DNA from 3 places in the Micromonospora sp. CNZ285 genome. Region 3 is predicted to be linked to each of the others. Evidence: riboswitches for the same ligand, from Rfam matches in the RefSeq annotation. Region 3 holds a riboswitch; each other region holds the start of a gene.
What was found. Region 3 has a riboswitch for cobalamin ahead of CLT75_RS04355 (acyl-CoA thioesterase). Riboswitches for the same ligand answer to the same signal wherever they lie in the genome.

Region 1 (4,118 bases), 1.8 Mb from region 3:
CTCGCCCAAGGCGATCAGCATGATCAGGTTGTGCCGCTCTGCCCAGTGCCGCACCGACCTGAGCTGCCAACTGCCGGTGCCTGGAGCGCGCAGCCCGACGTAGTCGACGGCGGTCGCCACCGCGAAGAGCAGGATCTGCAGCAGCCCGGCGCTGCGTCCGGGTGCGAGGTGGCTGGGCAGCAGCGCCCCGCACAGCAGCAGGACGGCGCTGGCGGCCAGGGGTAGCCAGGCCTGCCGGGCGGGTGCGATCGACTGCTGCGTCGAGCGTCGCCGGCTCCGCATGATGATCAACAGCGACACGGCTCGGATGCTCAGAAAGCCGACGACGAAGACGAGAGGTGCGGAGAGCCCGGCGTGCCGGTCGACGAACACATCCGGAATCGCGACGGCGACCAGCAGGAGCGCGGTCGCAACCATGAACATGACGATTGGCAGGATCCCGCGGTCGAGCCGGACCAGGTTTCCGACCCAGGCGTACCCGGCCCAACTGCGCCACAGCAGCAGGAGCACGAGCCCGCCTTGGACCAGCGCGTCGAAGGCCGACCGCGCGGCCATGAGGCCGGCGACGTTCATGAAGGCGAAGACAAACACGAGATCGAGGAAGAGCTCGGCTCGCGTCACCCCGCCGTGCGTCGCGACCAGGGTTCGCCGGACGCCCAGCCCGGCTCCGGCCACCTCATCCTCTCCGCTGGTCACCCGACCACTGTTGCAACCTCTCATGCCGCCGACAGGTGAATCCGCGACCGTGCGACGACCTCGGCGTGGAACGAGCCCGGCCGGTCCGCGATCGCCGATGCCGACATCGCCCACGCCACGTGCGGCGGGGGCGATGACTCACGGCGCCGCCGACGCCTGGCCGCACTCCCCCCGGGGCAGAGGCAGGTGCCCTCGTGGTGATTCATCCCGTACGGCCAGCCGGTACGGCCTCGTCTGCCCCCGCGCTCGCGCGGTGGCCCAGTACGATAAGCGCTACGGCGAAGGCAGGTGCCCGTCCGGCTGGCCGACCTGCCGGACCAGCGGCCGGGCAGGTGCAGAGCCCTCGGTCCGTGCGTTCCGCGCCGCGCCGGTAGGGGCCAGGGCCAGCCGTCGGCGCCGGAGAGAGGCGACTACCTCGTCGGCGGCACCGACCATTCCACCCGGGGCGGTTCAGACCGGGTTCGACGGCGCGCATCCGCCGACCACGACTACCGCGACCCGGCCCATCTTCTAGCCCCTCGTCACCCTCTCGTCGCACGCAAGCACTCCGCTGCCGCGACGGCTTGCTGTCCCGCAGGACGGACACACCGATCACATCGGCTCATCGCCCCATAGGATGGACAACGGCGCTGGTGCGCCCCCCCGCCGCGCGAGTGGGGCGCCGTAAGAGGGAACCCGGTGCGAATCCGGGACTGCCCCGCAGCGGTGAGTGGGAACGACAGCCGTCAACGAAGCACTGGACCGTGAGGTCTGGGAAGCGACGGCCAGTAGGTGACCGGGTGGATCCGGTCGTGCCCGCGAGTCCGAAGACCTGCCCGCACTGCGCGTACCGCCGGTGCGCGCCGTCGGCGGCCTCCCGGGAGGGCCAGGGCGGAAAGCCGGTACGCGACAGCCGTACCCCGCCTTCCCCTTCCCCCGTGGCCGCCAGGCACCTCGAGGGAAGGACCACAGTGACAACCTCATTCGGGCAGAGCACAGTGCTCGGCTACCCCCACATCGGCGCGCACCGCGAGTTGAAGAAGGCGGTCGAGGCCTACTGGGCGGGCCGGATCGACGCCGAGGAGTTGGCGGCGACCTCTGCCGTGCTACGGGAGGAGGTCTGGCGGACGCTGCGCGACGCGCGCCTGGACGCGATCCCGTCCAACACGTTCTCCTACTACGATCACGTGCTGGACACGGCCGTCGCTGTCGGCGCGATCCCGCACCGGTTCGCCCGTCTCGGCCTCGGCGATCTCGACACCTACTTTGCGATGGCCCGGGGCGTCGATGCCGAGCCGGCGCTCGAACTGACGAAGTGGTTCGACACCAACTACCACTATCTGGTTCCCGAGATCGGCTCCGACACCGCCTTCGCGGCGAATCCCGACAAGGCGCTGCGCGAGTACCGCGAGGCCCGCGAGCTGGGAATCGACAGCCGGCCGGTGCTGGTCGGGCCGGCCACGTTCCTGCTGCTGGCCAAGCCCACCGAGACGGGCGGCGAACCGTTCGACCGGTTGACCGACCTGGTCGACGTGTACGCCGACATCCTGCGATCCCTGGCCGCGGCGGGCGTGCGATGGGTGCAGCTGGACGAACCCGCTTACGTCGCCGACCGGAGCGCCCCCGAGATCGACGCGCTGCGGGAGGCCTACACCCGGCTGTGCGCGGTGGAGCAGCGGCCGGCGATCTTCGTCGCCTCCTACTTCGGTGAGCTCGGTGACGCGCTGCCCGCCCTGCTCGACACGCCGGTCGAAGCGGTCGGTGTGGATCTGGTTGCCGGGCCCGGCAACCTGCGGCGGCTGGCCGGCGCGGGACCGCTGCGCGGCAAGACGATCGTCGCGGGCCTGGTCGACGGGCGCAACGTCTGGCGTACCGACCTGCGCGCCGCCGTGGCGGCCGGTGCCGCGGTGGCCGGGCTCGCCGACCACGTCGCCGTGTCCACCTCGTGCTCGCTGCTGCACGTGCCGGTGGACCTGTCCGCCGAGACCGCTCTCGACCCGGCGCTGCGTCAGCGGCTCGCCTTCGCTCGGCAGAAGGTTGATGAGGTCGTCCGGCTCGGCCGCGCGCTGCGCAACGGCACCACGTCCCTGCCCGAGCCGCTGCCGCCCACCCCCGCCACATGGCGCGACGACACCGTACGCGGCCGGCTCGCCGCACTGCGCGCCACGGATCGGCAGCGCGGCGCGTACCCGGAGCGAGCGGCGGCACAGCAGGCCCGGCTGAACCTACCGCCCCTGCCGACCACGACCATCGGATCGTTCCCGCAGACCGACGAGCTGCGCCGCGCGCGTGCCGAGCATCGGGCCGGCCGCCTCGACGACACCGCCTACACCCGGCGCATGCGGGCCGAGGTCGAGCACGTCGTCCGGCTCCAGGAGCGGCTGGGCCTGGACGTGCTCGTGCACGGCGAGCCGGAACGAAACGACATGGTCCAGTACTTCGGCGAGCAGTTGGACGGGTTCGCCGCCACCGAACACGGCTGGGTCCAGTCCTACGGCTCCCGATGCGTGCGTCCGCCCATCATCTACGGGGACGTGGCACGCAGGGCGCCGATGACCGTCAACTGGTCCACCTACGCGCAGTCGCTGACCGACCGGCCGGTCAAGGGCATGCTCACCGGCCCGGTCACCATCCTGGCCTGGTCGTTCGTCCGCAGCGACCAGCCACTGGCAGACACCGCGGACCAGGTCGCGCTCGCCCTGCGCGACGAGTGCCGCGATCTCGAGGCAGCCGGTATCCGGGTCATCCAGGTCGACGAGCCGGCGCTGCGTGAGACGCTGCCACTGCGCGGGGCGGACCAGAGGGCGTACCTGGACTGGGCAGTCGGGGCGTTCCGCCTGGCCACCTGCGGAGTCGCCGACGACACCCAGATCCACACCCATCTGTGCTACTCGGAGTTCGGGGAGGTGATCACGGCCATCGACGCCCTCGACGCCGACGTCACCAGCATCGAGGCATCCCGCTCCCGGATGGAGGTCCTCGACGACCTCGCCGCGATCGGATACCGCCGGGGTGTGGGGCCCGGCGTCTGGGACATCCACTCACCCCGGCTGCCGTCCCACGACGAGGTCGTCGGCGCGCTGCGCCGGGCCGCGGCCGCGGTGCCGGCCGAGCGGCTGTGGGTGAACCCCGACTGCGGCCTCAAGACGCGCGACTATTTCGAGGTCGAGGCATCCCTCCAGCAACTGATCGCCGCTGCGACCGAGCTGCGCGGACGCGGAGCCGCGGGCCGGGCGGAACGCCGCGCCGTTCCGCCCGGCCCGGACCCGGTTCAGCCCTTGAAGGGGTACGGGCTGAACGCGCTGCAGGTCTTCGGATGCTGGGTCGAGATCGGCGCGGCTAACGGCCAGTCCAGCGGTAACGCGCTCCGGGCGGCCGGTGCTTCCGTATTTGAGAGTTACCGCGGCCTGGCCGGCCGGGCAGCGCAGGCGCTGGCCACCGCC
Region 2 (4,118 bases), 1.6 Mb from region 3:
GGCTGCGACGGCGACCTGCCCGCGCCGAACGACCAGGTGGTCGGCCCGATCTCGCGTACACTCTGCGCCGCCCTCAACCGCGGCACGCTCGGCACCATCGACACCCAGCCCAGCACGAACGCCGCCGACTTCTACCGCAGCAACCCCACCAACCAGTACGCCCGCCTGATCCACGCCAACATGACCGACGGCCGGGCGTACGCGTTCGCCTTCGACGACGTCGGCGGATTCGAGTCGCTGGTGCACGACGGCGACCCCCGTTCGGCCGGACTGATCCTCAGCCCGTTCACCGGCGGTGGCGGCGGCACCCCGACCACCGGGGTGCCAGTGGTCAGCAACTGGAACAACAAGTGCATCGACGTGCCGAGCTCCAACTTCGTCGACCGCGCGCCGCTGCAGATGTGGAACTGCAACAACACCAACGCGCAGAAGTGGACGTTCAGCGGTACGGCGCTCAAGAGCCAGAACAACAAGTGCATGGACATCGACGCCGGGTCCACCGCGAACGGGGCGGCGGTGCAGCTCTACACCTGCAACGGCACCGGCGCCCAGCAGTTCACCCTGAACGCGGCCGGCGACCTGGTCAATCTCCAGGCCGGAAAGTGCGTCGACATCAAGGACTGGAACGGCAACGACGGCGCGAGGCTCCAGCTCTGGGACTGCGGGGGCACCGCCAACCAGAAGTGGCGCAAGGGCTGATCCGCCATGCGAACGGTGGCGGGGGCCGACCGCGAGTCGCTCCCGCCACCGGCAGGGCGACGGACGAGACGGCCGGTGACACGACGTCGCGCACCGAGGCGTCCATCGACGTTCATCCAACAGATCGATGTGCGTAAGCTCCGCCCGGTCAGATCTGGGGAACCTACCGAGGAGGTTCCATGGATCGTCGAGCAATGCTGCGGGCCGCGGTCGTCGGTGCGGGCGCTGTCGCGCTGCCGTTCACCGCGTGGTCGGCGGCGTACGGAGCCCCGGCGCAGAACGCGGCGGGGCCCTACGGTGGGCTCCAGCCCGCCGACGCCAACGGCATCCAGTTGCCGGCCGGCTTCACCAGCTCGGTCGTCGCGCGATCCCGTCGGACGGTGCCGGGGACGTCGTACACCTGGCACGACGCTCCGGACGGTGGCGCCGTGTTCCCGAACGGCACCGGCTGGATCTACGTGTCGAACTCGGAGGTGTCAGCCGGGGCGGGCGGCGGTGCCTCGCGCCTCGTCTTCGACTCCAGCGGTGCCGTGATCGGGGCGTCGCGGATCCTCTCCGGCACCAACAACAACTGCGCCGGCGGGAAGACGCCGTGGAACACGTGGCTCTCCTGCGAGGAGGTGTCCCTGGGCCGGGTCTTCGAGACGTACCCCCTCGGCGGGACCGCCGTGGCGCGTCCCGCGCTGGGACGGTTCAAGCACGAGGCGGCCGCGGCCGACCCGGTCCGCCGGGTCGTCTACCTGACCGAGGACGAGACCGACGGCAAGTTCTACCGGTTCGTGCCGACCACCTGGGGCGACCTCTCCGCCGGAACCCTCCAGGTCTTCCGCGCCGGTACGGCGACCTCCGGCACGTTCACCTGGGCCACGGTGCCCGATCCGGACGGCTCGCCCACCCCGACCCGGCAGCAGGTGTCCGGCGCGAAGACGTTCAACGGCGGCGAGGGCTGTCACTACGCGGATGACACCGTCTGGTTCACCACGAAGGGCGACAACCGCGTCTGGCAGGTCAACCTGGCTGCCGGCACGTACGAGCTCGCCTACGACGACAACCTGGTCAGTCCGGGCACCCCTCCGCTGACCGGGGTCGACAACATCACCGGATCCACTGCCGGTGACCTGTACGTCGCCGAGGACGGCGGGAACATGGAGATCTGCATGATCACGCCCGACGACAAGATCTCGGTCTTCCTGCGGATCACCGGACAGAGCGGTTCGGAGATCACCGGGCCGGCGTTCACCCCGGCCGGGGACCGGCTGTACTTCTCGTCGCAACGCGGCACGACCGGCTCGTCCTCCGGCGGCATCACCTACTGCGTCACCGGGCCGTTCCGCCGATGACCGGCTCGCGGCCCCGCTGACCGCGACCCCACGGTGAAGGACGCCCGGTGAAGAGCGGGCGTCCTTCGCCGGCGCGCCTCACCCGCACGCGCCGGGACGACGTCTCGGCGCCGGGATGTGAAACCGCCGGCTCCGCCGGCCGTCACGGCACGTGGCCGGCTCCTGGCGCATTGACATCGGCGCTCCGGCCACAGCAGACTGTCGCGACAACTGAACCACCGCGTGTACGTGCGGGGGAAGACCGGTCGAAATCCGGCGCTGGCCCGCAACGGTAGGCCGCCCAGAGAAAACTCTGCGGCGGCGAGCCCGAATACCCGTCGTACGCGTGCACCCGCTCCCCACCCGTCGTGGCCCACGGGTCGGAGTCCCGGTCGACGCGGCGTTGCCGCGGTCGTCCGGGCTTTCGACGACCGCCGGGCCGGAAAGGCGCTTCCGATGGTCGTCCGCCGAAGCCGGCACCGCCTGCTCGCGCTCCTGTGCGGCGTACTCGCCGCCCTCACCCTCACCACACCGGCCGTCGCCGCCCCCGAGCGCGCCGGCGTCACCCGCCCGGAGGCCGCCGGCGGCTGGCTCGCCCGGCAACTCGTCGACGGCGAACGCTTCGAGGCGGTCTTCGACGGTGTCGCCTACCCCGACCAGGGGCTGACCCTCGACGCCGTGTTCGCCTTCGCCGCCACCGGCGTCGCCGACGACCACGGCGCCGACGCGCTGGCCTGGGTCACCAGGCCCGACATCCGCGACGGCTACCTCGGCGACGGCGTCTCCGAGGCGTACGCGGGCGCGACCGCCAAGCTCGCCCTCGCCGTGCAGGTGCGCGGCGGCGACCCCACCGACGTCGGCGGGGTGGACCTGATCGCCCGGCTGCGCTCGCTCCAGACGCCGGCCGGCCGGTTCAGCGACCGGTCCGCGTACGGCGACTACAGCAACGCGTTCAGCCAGTCCTTCGCGCTGCTGGCGCTGGATCGTACGGCGGCCGGGGCGCCGCCGGCGGCGGCGGCCTGGCTGGCCGGCACCCGGTGCCCGGACGGCGGCTACCCGCTGCTGCCCGCGCAACCGGTCTGCACGTCCGACGTGGACGCCACCGCGCTCGTGACGCAGGCGCTGCGCGCCGCGGACCGTCCGGCCGACGCCGCCGCCGGGCTGCGCTGGCTGGTGTCCGTTCAGCGTGCCGACGGCGGCTTCGCCAACGCGGCCGGCACGCCGAACGCCAACAGCACCGGCCTCGCCGCGCAGGCCCTGCGCGACGGCCACCGGCCGCCGGCCTGGGCGCGGGCCCGGGCATTCCTCGCCGGGCTCCAGGTCGGCTGCGCCGGGGCGCCGGCCGACCGGGGCGCCGTCGACTTCGACGGCGGCGGCTTCGACCCGGCCACCGCACCCCGGGCCACCGCCCAGGCCGTCCTCGGTCTCACCGGGATCGGGTACGCCCGTCTGTCCGCCGCCGGCGCCGACCCCGGCGCACCGGCGCTCGCCTGCCCGTGAACCGCCTCGCCGCTCATCCGATCACAGGAGGATCCGTGTTCCGTCATCGTTCCACCGCCCGTAGCTGGTTGGCCGGCCTGCTGGCCGCCGTCGTGGCCGGCGTCGCGCTGACCGCAGTCGAACCCGCGCCCCGGGCGGCGCACGCCGCCGCCTGCGCCGGCACCTCGGGAGTCACGGTGGTCGTCGACTTCGCCGCGCTCGGCGGCGGCGTCCAGGTCGCCTGTGCGCCGGGCGATCCGGCCACCGGCCTGGCCGCGCTCCAGGCCGCCGGCTTCACCGTCACCGGCACGGCCCGCTGGGGCCTGGCCTTCGTCTGCCGGATCAACGGCAAGCCCACCGCCGCGACCGAGCCGTGCGTCAACACCCCGCCGGCCACCGCGTACTGGTCGTACTGGCATGCGTCCAGCGGCGGCTCCTGGTCCTACAGCACGTCGGGGGCGACCGGCTACAACCCCGCGCCGGGCAGTGTCGAGGGCTGGTCCTTCGGCGCCGGCGCCCCGCCGAGCATCGCCGCTCCCTAGGTGTGACCAGCGGCGCACCGGGTGCCGGCAGCTGCTCTGGCGTCGTCGCGCGCCCGGGCGGTACGGTGTCGGCACCCGG
Region 3 (4,118 bases):
TCCCCGGCTCCGTCGTCGGCGTCGCCGCGCTCCTCGGCGGCGTGGTCGGCGTGGTCGCCGCCGGCTGGCTGGAGTACGGCACGCTGCACCGCCTCGGCGTCCTGCCGATGGCGCTCGTCGGCCTGGCCGAGGAGACCGCCAAGCTGATCGTGCCGGCCGGCATCCTGCTGCTGTGGCGGCGGCATCCGTCCCCGGCGCAGGGTCTGGTGATCGGCGTGGCCTCCGGCGCCGGGTTCGCCGCGCTGGAGACCATGGGCTACGCGTTCGCCGCGTTCGTCGGGTCGGAGGGCAACCTCGGCGCGGTCGAGCGGACGCTGCTGGTACGCGGTCTCACCGCGCCCGCCGCGCACCTGGCCTGGACCGGGCTGACCGCCGCCGCGCTGTTCACGTTCGCCGCCGCGCCCGGCGGCCGGAAACTGGCGGCGTTCCTGCTCACCTTCGCCGCCGCCGTCACGCTGCATACCTGCTGGGACACGTTCGGCACCCAGCCCGCGTACGTGTTCATCGGCGCCGTGTCGCTGGGCTGGGTGCTGCTGCGCCTGCACCTGGACCGCGAGCGGCCGCCCGCGTCCGGGACGCCGGCGGAGCCGCCGCTGGAGACGGCGGAGCGCGCCCGCTGAGCCCGCCCGCCTGCCCACGTGACGCCCCCACTCCGGGACACGGCGTCATGATCATCGCCAGTTCGCCGCCGACGCCCGCACCGCGCTCCGCCACTCGCCCCGGTGCGTCTCAGCCGGCGGCCAGCCGGACGCCGAGCGCGACGAAGGCGACAGCGCAGAGCCGGTCGACGCGCCGCGACCAGCGGCTGTCGGCCCACCGCCCGGCGAACCGTCCGGCGCCCACGCCGAGCGCCAGGTCCACGGCGAGCTGCACCGCGACGAACAGCGCCCCGAGCAGCACCAGCTGCGCCGCCACCGGGCCCGCGTCGGGCCTGACGAACTGCGGCAGGAACGCCACGCTGAACAGGATCATCTTCGGGTTGAGCAGATTCGTCAGCAGCCCGCGCCGGAACGCCCGCACGGCGCACCCGCCGTCCGGCCGGTCCGCGGGTGCGCCGGGCCGGCCCGTGCCGCGCAGCGCCCGCAGGCCCAGCACGATCAGGTACGCCGCACCGGCCCACCGGATCGCGGTGAACAGCACCGGCGACGCGGCGATCAGCGTGGCGAGCCCGGCCACCACGGCGGCGACGTGCACCGCCTCCCCGGCGGCGACCCCGAGTGCGGCCACCGCGCCCGCCCGCGCGCCGTACCGGGTGGCGTTGGCGAGCACGAACATCATGTCCGGCCCCGGGGTGAGCATGAGCACCACGATCGCGGCCAGGTAACCGGCGAGCGTGGCCGCCGACAGTCCGAGCACCGCTCAGCCCTCCCCGGCGCCGTCGAGCAGCGCCCGGCGCAGCGCCAGCCGGTGCTCGCGCCGGATCTGCGCCTCCCGGTAGCGCCGCCGGTCGCCGTCGGTCTCGGCGTGCAGCGGCGGCACCGGCCGGGGCTGGCCGTCGTCGTCCACCGCCACCATCACCAGGTGCGCGGTCGCCACGTCCACCGGCGGCACGGCGCGGTCCCACCGGTCCGCGCTGACCTTCACCGCCACCTCCATCGAGCTGCGGCCGGCCCAGGTGATCCGGGCGTCCACGTGGACCACGTCCCCGACGCGTACCGCGCGCAGGAACGCGGTCTCGTCGATGGCGGCGGTGACGGCCGGGCCGTCGGAGTGGCGGGCGGCGACCACACCGGCGACCGAGTCGATCAGGTTGAGGATGCGCCCGCCGTGGACCGTGCCCATCAGGTTGGTGTGGTGCTGGTCCATGATCTGCGACAGGGTCAGGTGCGAGGCCGACGGTGGTCGGCCGGTGAGCGTGATGGTGTCGGGCACTGTGCGGTTCCGTCCTCGCAGAAGCGGACCGCCGACCGGCCGGGGTGTGCACGTCGAGGACACGCCGACGGCCCTGCGTACGACGTGTCACCCGCCCGACCCACCCGCGAGGTCGACGGCGGCGCGCACCGGTGGTACGCGCGACGCGGGCAGGTCTTCGGACTCGCGGGCATGACACGAGGTCGCCTACCGGCCGTCGCTTCCCAGGCCGGTGGCCCAGTGCTGTTGACGGCTGTCGTTCCCACTCACCGCTGCGGGGCAGTCCCGGACTTCCACCGGGTTCCCTCTTACGACACCCGGCCGTCGCCGACCGGGTGAACCAGCGCTTCCCGCAGCGTAACCCAGCCCCGGCGCGCTCCCGGAGCCACCCGGCCGGGCTCTCGTCAACCTTCCGTCGCGTCGAGCTGCTTCTGAAGCCGGTCGAGCCGATCGAGGACGTCGTGCATCATCACGCGCAGGACCGTCGTGTCGGCGTCGCGCTCGGGCAGCATCCGGCCGAACGCGACGCCGTGGTAGAGCGCGGACAGCACGGCGGGGGTGACCACGGCGGTCACGCCCGTACGCCGCAACACGTCGCCCGCGTCGCCGTCGTCGCGCAGCAGTCCCAGCAGCAGGTGGCTGCCGGTGGTGACGGCCGAGCCGTGAGCGGTGGCCTGGCCGGCGGCGGCCGTCAGCACCGCCCGGGTGGCGGGCGACGCGGCCGGCTCGGTGGGCGTCGCCGACGTGGTGGGGGAGTCACCCAGGGCGGCCCGGATGGTGGCGGCGGGGAATCCGAGCAGCTCGACGGTGTTGAGCACCAGGCTCTCGCCCTCGTCGAGGAAGGCCCGCAGCAGCTGCGCCGGCTCCACAGTGACCGCGCCGGAGGCGGACGCGAGGGCGTACGCCTGGCGCAGGATCGCCGCGACGTGGTGGTTGGCCGGCGGGGTGAGGGTGAGCCCGGCGGGCAGCGACCGGGTGGCGGGGGTCTCGTGGGCCGCGCCCGCGGCGCCGTCCAGGGCCTGGGTCAGTGCGGTCTGGCAGATCCGGGAGACCGGTAGCCGGGCCTCGCGGACGCGGTCGGCGAGGGCGTCGGGCAGATAAACGTTGACCTTGGGCACCTGACCGATCCTGTCACGTGACCATCGAGCAGGTCAGCCCTTGATCGCCTACATTTCCTAGGGTTATAGTAGGGTTATGCCCGCGCCGCTGACCACCCGACGAGCCCTCGACCAGGGCCGTACGTCCAGCGCGCTCTGTTGCCGCTGAGCCCCACCGGCTCACTCCGCACACCTTGCATCGTCGTGCCCCGGGCACGACCGACCCCCTTGAGGCCGCACGCCATGACTCAGCACGACCCTGTCCGGAAAGCCCGCGCCGGCCTGACCGCCGGCATCAACAAGATCTTCGCCGCCTCGGCCATGTCGGCCAGCGGCCACGGCAACATCAGCGTCCGGATCCCCGGCCACGACGACCGCCTGCTCGTCAACGCCGGCGAGTTGCTCCGCCCGTGGCCCGCCGACGACCTGCGGGTCGCGGCGCCCGCGCTGCGCACCGTCAACGACGACGTCGTCGTGGTCGGCCTCGACGGCACGGTCCACGAGGGAACACCGAGCCCGTCGGTGGCGGCGATCCTGAAGATGCACATCGGCGTCTACCAGGCCCGGCCGGACGTCAACGCCGTCATCCACACCCATTCGCCGTACGCCACCAGCTACGCGCTCGCCTCGACGCCGCTGCCGGCCCGGTACGAGGCACTGCTGGTGCACGGCCAGCCGGTCGACATCCCCGTCGCGCCGTGGGCGCCCCGCGGCACCGAGGAGGCGGTGCGGGCGATCGCCGAGACGTTCGCGGCGCACCCCCGCACCTACGCGATCCTGCTCGGCAACCACGGCCTGCTCGTCGCCGGCGACTCCGCCGCGCACGCCGCGAGCCTCGTCGTGGCGATCGAGGAGGCGGCCGTCTCCAGCATCGGCGCCGCGCCGCTCGGCGGCCCGGTGCCGTTCCCCGACCACGTACACGACCTCGACCTGCGCCTGCGCTTTGAGGAGCCAACAGCATGACCACCCGTAGCCGCCGGATCGCCGGCGCCCTCGCCGCCGTCCTGCTCACCACATCACTCGCCGCCTGCGGCGGGGACGACAAGCCCGCCGCGGCGAACGCCGACGGCCTCACCACCGTCCGGCTCGCCTCGTCGCCGCTGGGCCACCTCGCGCCCATCTACCTGGCCCAGGAGCGGGGCATCTTCGCCAAGCACGGCCTCAAGGTCG

Region 1: another riboswitch for cobalamin. It lies ahead of metE (5-methyltetrahydropteroyltriglutamate--homocysteine S-methyltransferase); the one in region 3 lies ahead of CLT75_RS04355 (acyl-CoA thioesterase).
Region 2: another riboswitch for cobalamin. It lies ahead of CLT75_RS11620 (prenyltransferase/squalene oxidase repeat-containing protein); the one in region 3 lies ahead of CLT75_RS04355 (acyl-CoA thioesterase).

What each region holds. Positions count from the first base shown of each region.
Region 1 is NZ_SPQD01000001.1:2,766,241-2,770,358, reverse strand. It holds gene CLT75_RS12440 (low temperature requirement protein A) at 1-696, opposite strand, end outside; cobalamin riboswitch at 1,310-1,529, shown strand; gene metE (5-methyltetrahydropteroyltriglutamate--homocysteine S-methyltransferase) at 1,647-4,118, shown strand, end outside.
Region 2 is NZ_SPQD01000001.1:2,567,838-2,571,955, reverse strand. It holds gene CLT75_RS11630 (beta-1,3-glucanase family protein) at 1-699, shown strand, start outside; gene CLT75_RS11625 (alkaline phosphatase PhoX) at 879-2,039, shown strand; cobalamin riboswitch at 2,250-2,375, shown strand; gene CLT75_RS11620 (prenyltransferase/squalene oxidase repeat-containing protein) at 2,475-3,518, shown strand; gene CLT75_RS11615 (hypothetical protein) at 3,554-4,039, shown strand.
Region 3 is NZ_SPQD01000001.1:954,427-958,544, forward strand. It holds gene CLT75_RS04345 (PrsW family glutamic-type intramembrane protease) at 1-620, shown strand, start outside; gene CLT75_RS04350 (LysE family translocator) at 730-1,356, opposite strand; gene CLT75_RS04355 (acyl-CoA thioesterase) at 1,360-1,872, opposite strand; cobalamin riboswitch at 2,004-2,211, opposite strand; gene CLT75_RS04360 (Clp protease N-terminal domain-containing protein) at 2,256-2,969, opposite strand; gene CLT75_RS04365 (class II aldolase/adducin family protein) at 3,192-3,911, shown strand; gene CLT75_RS04370 (ABC transporter substrate-binding protein) at 3,908-4,118, shown strand, end outside.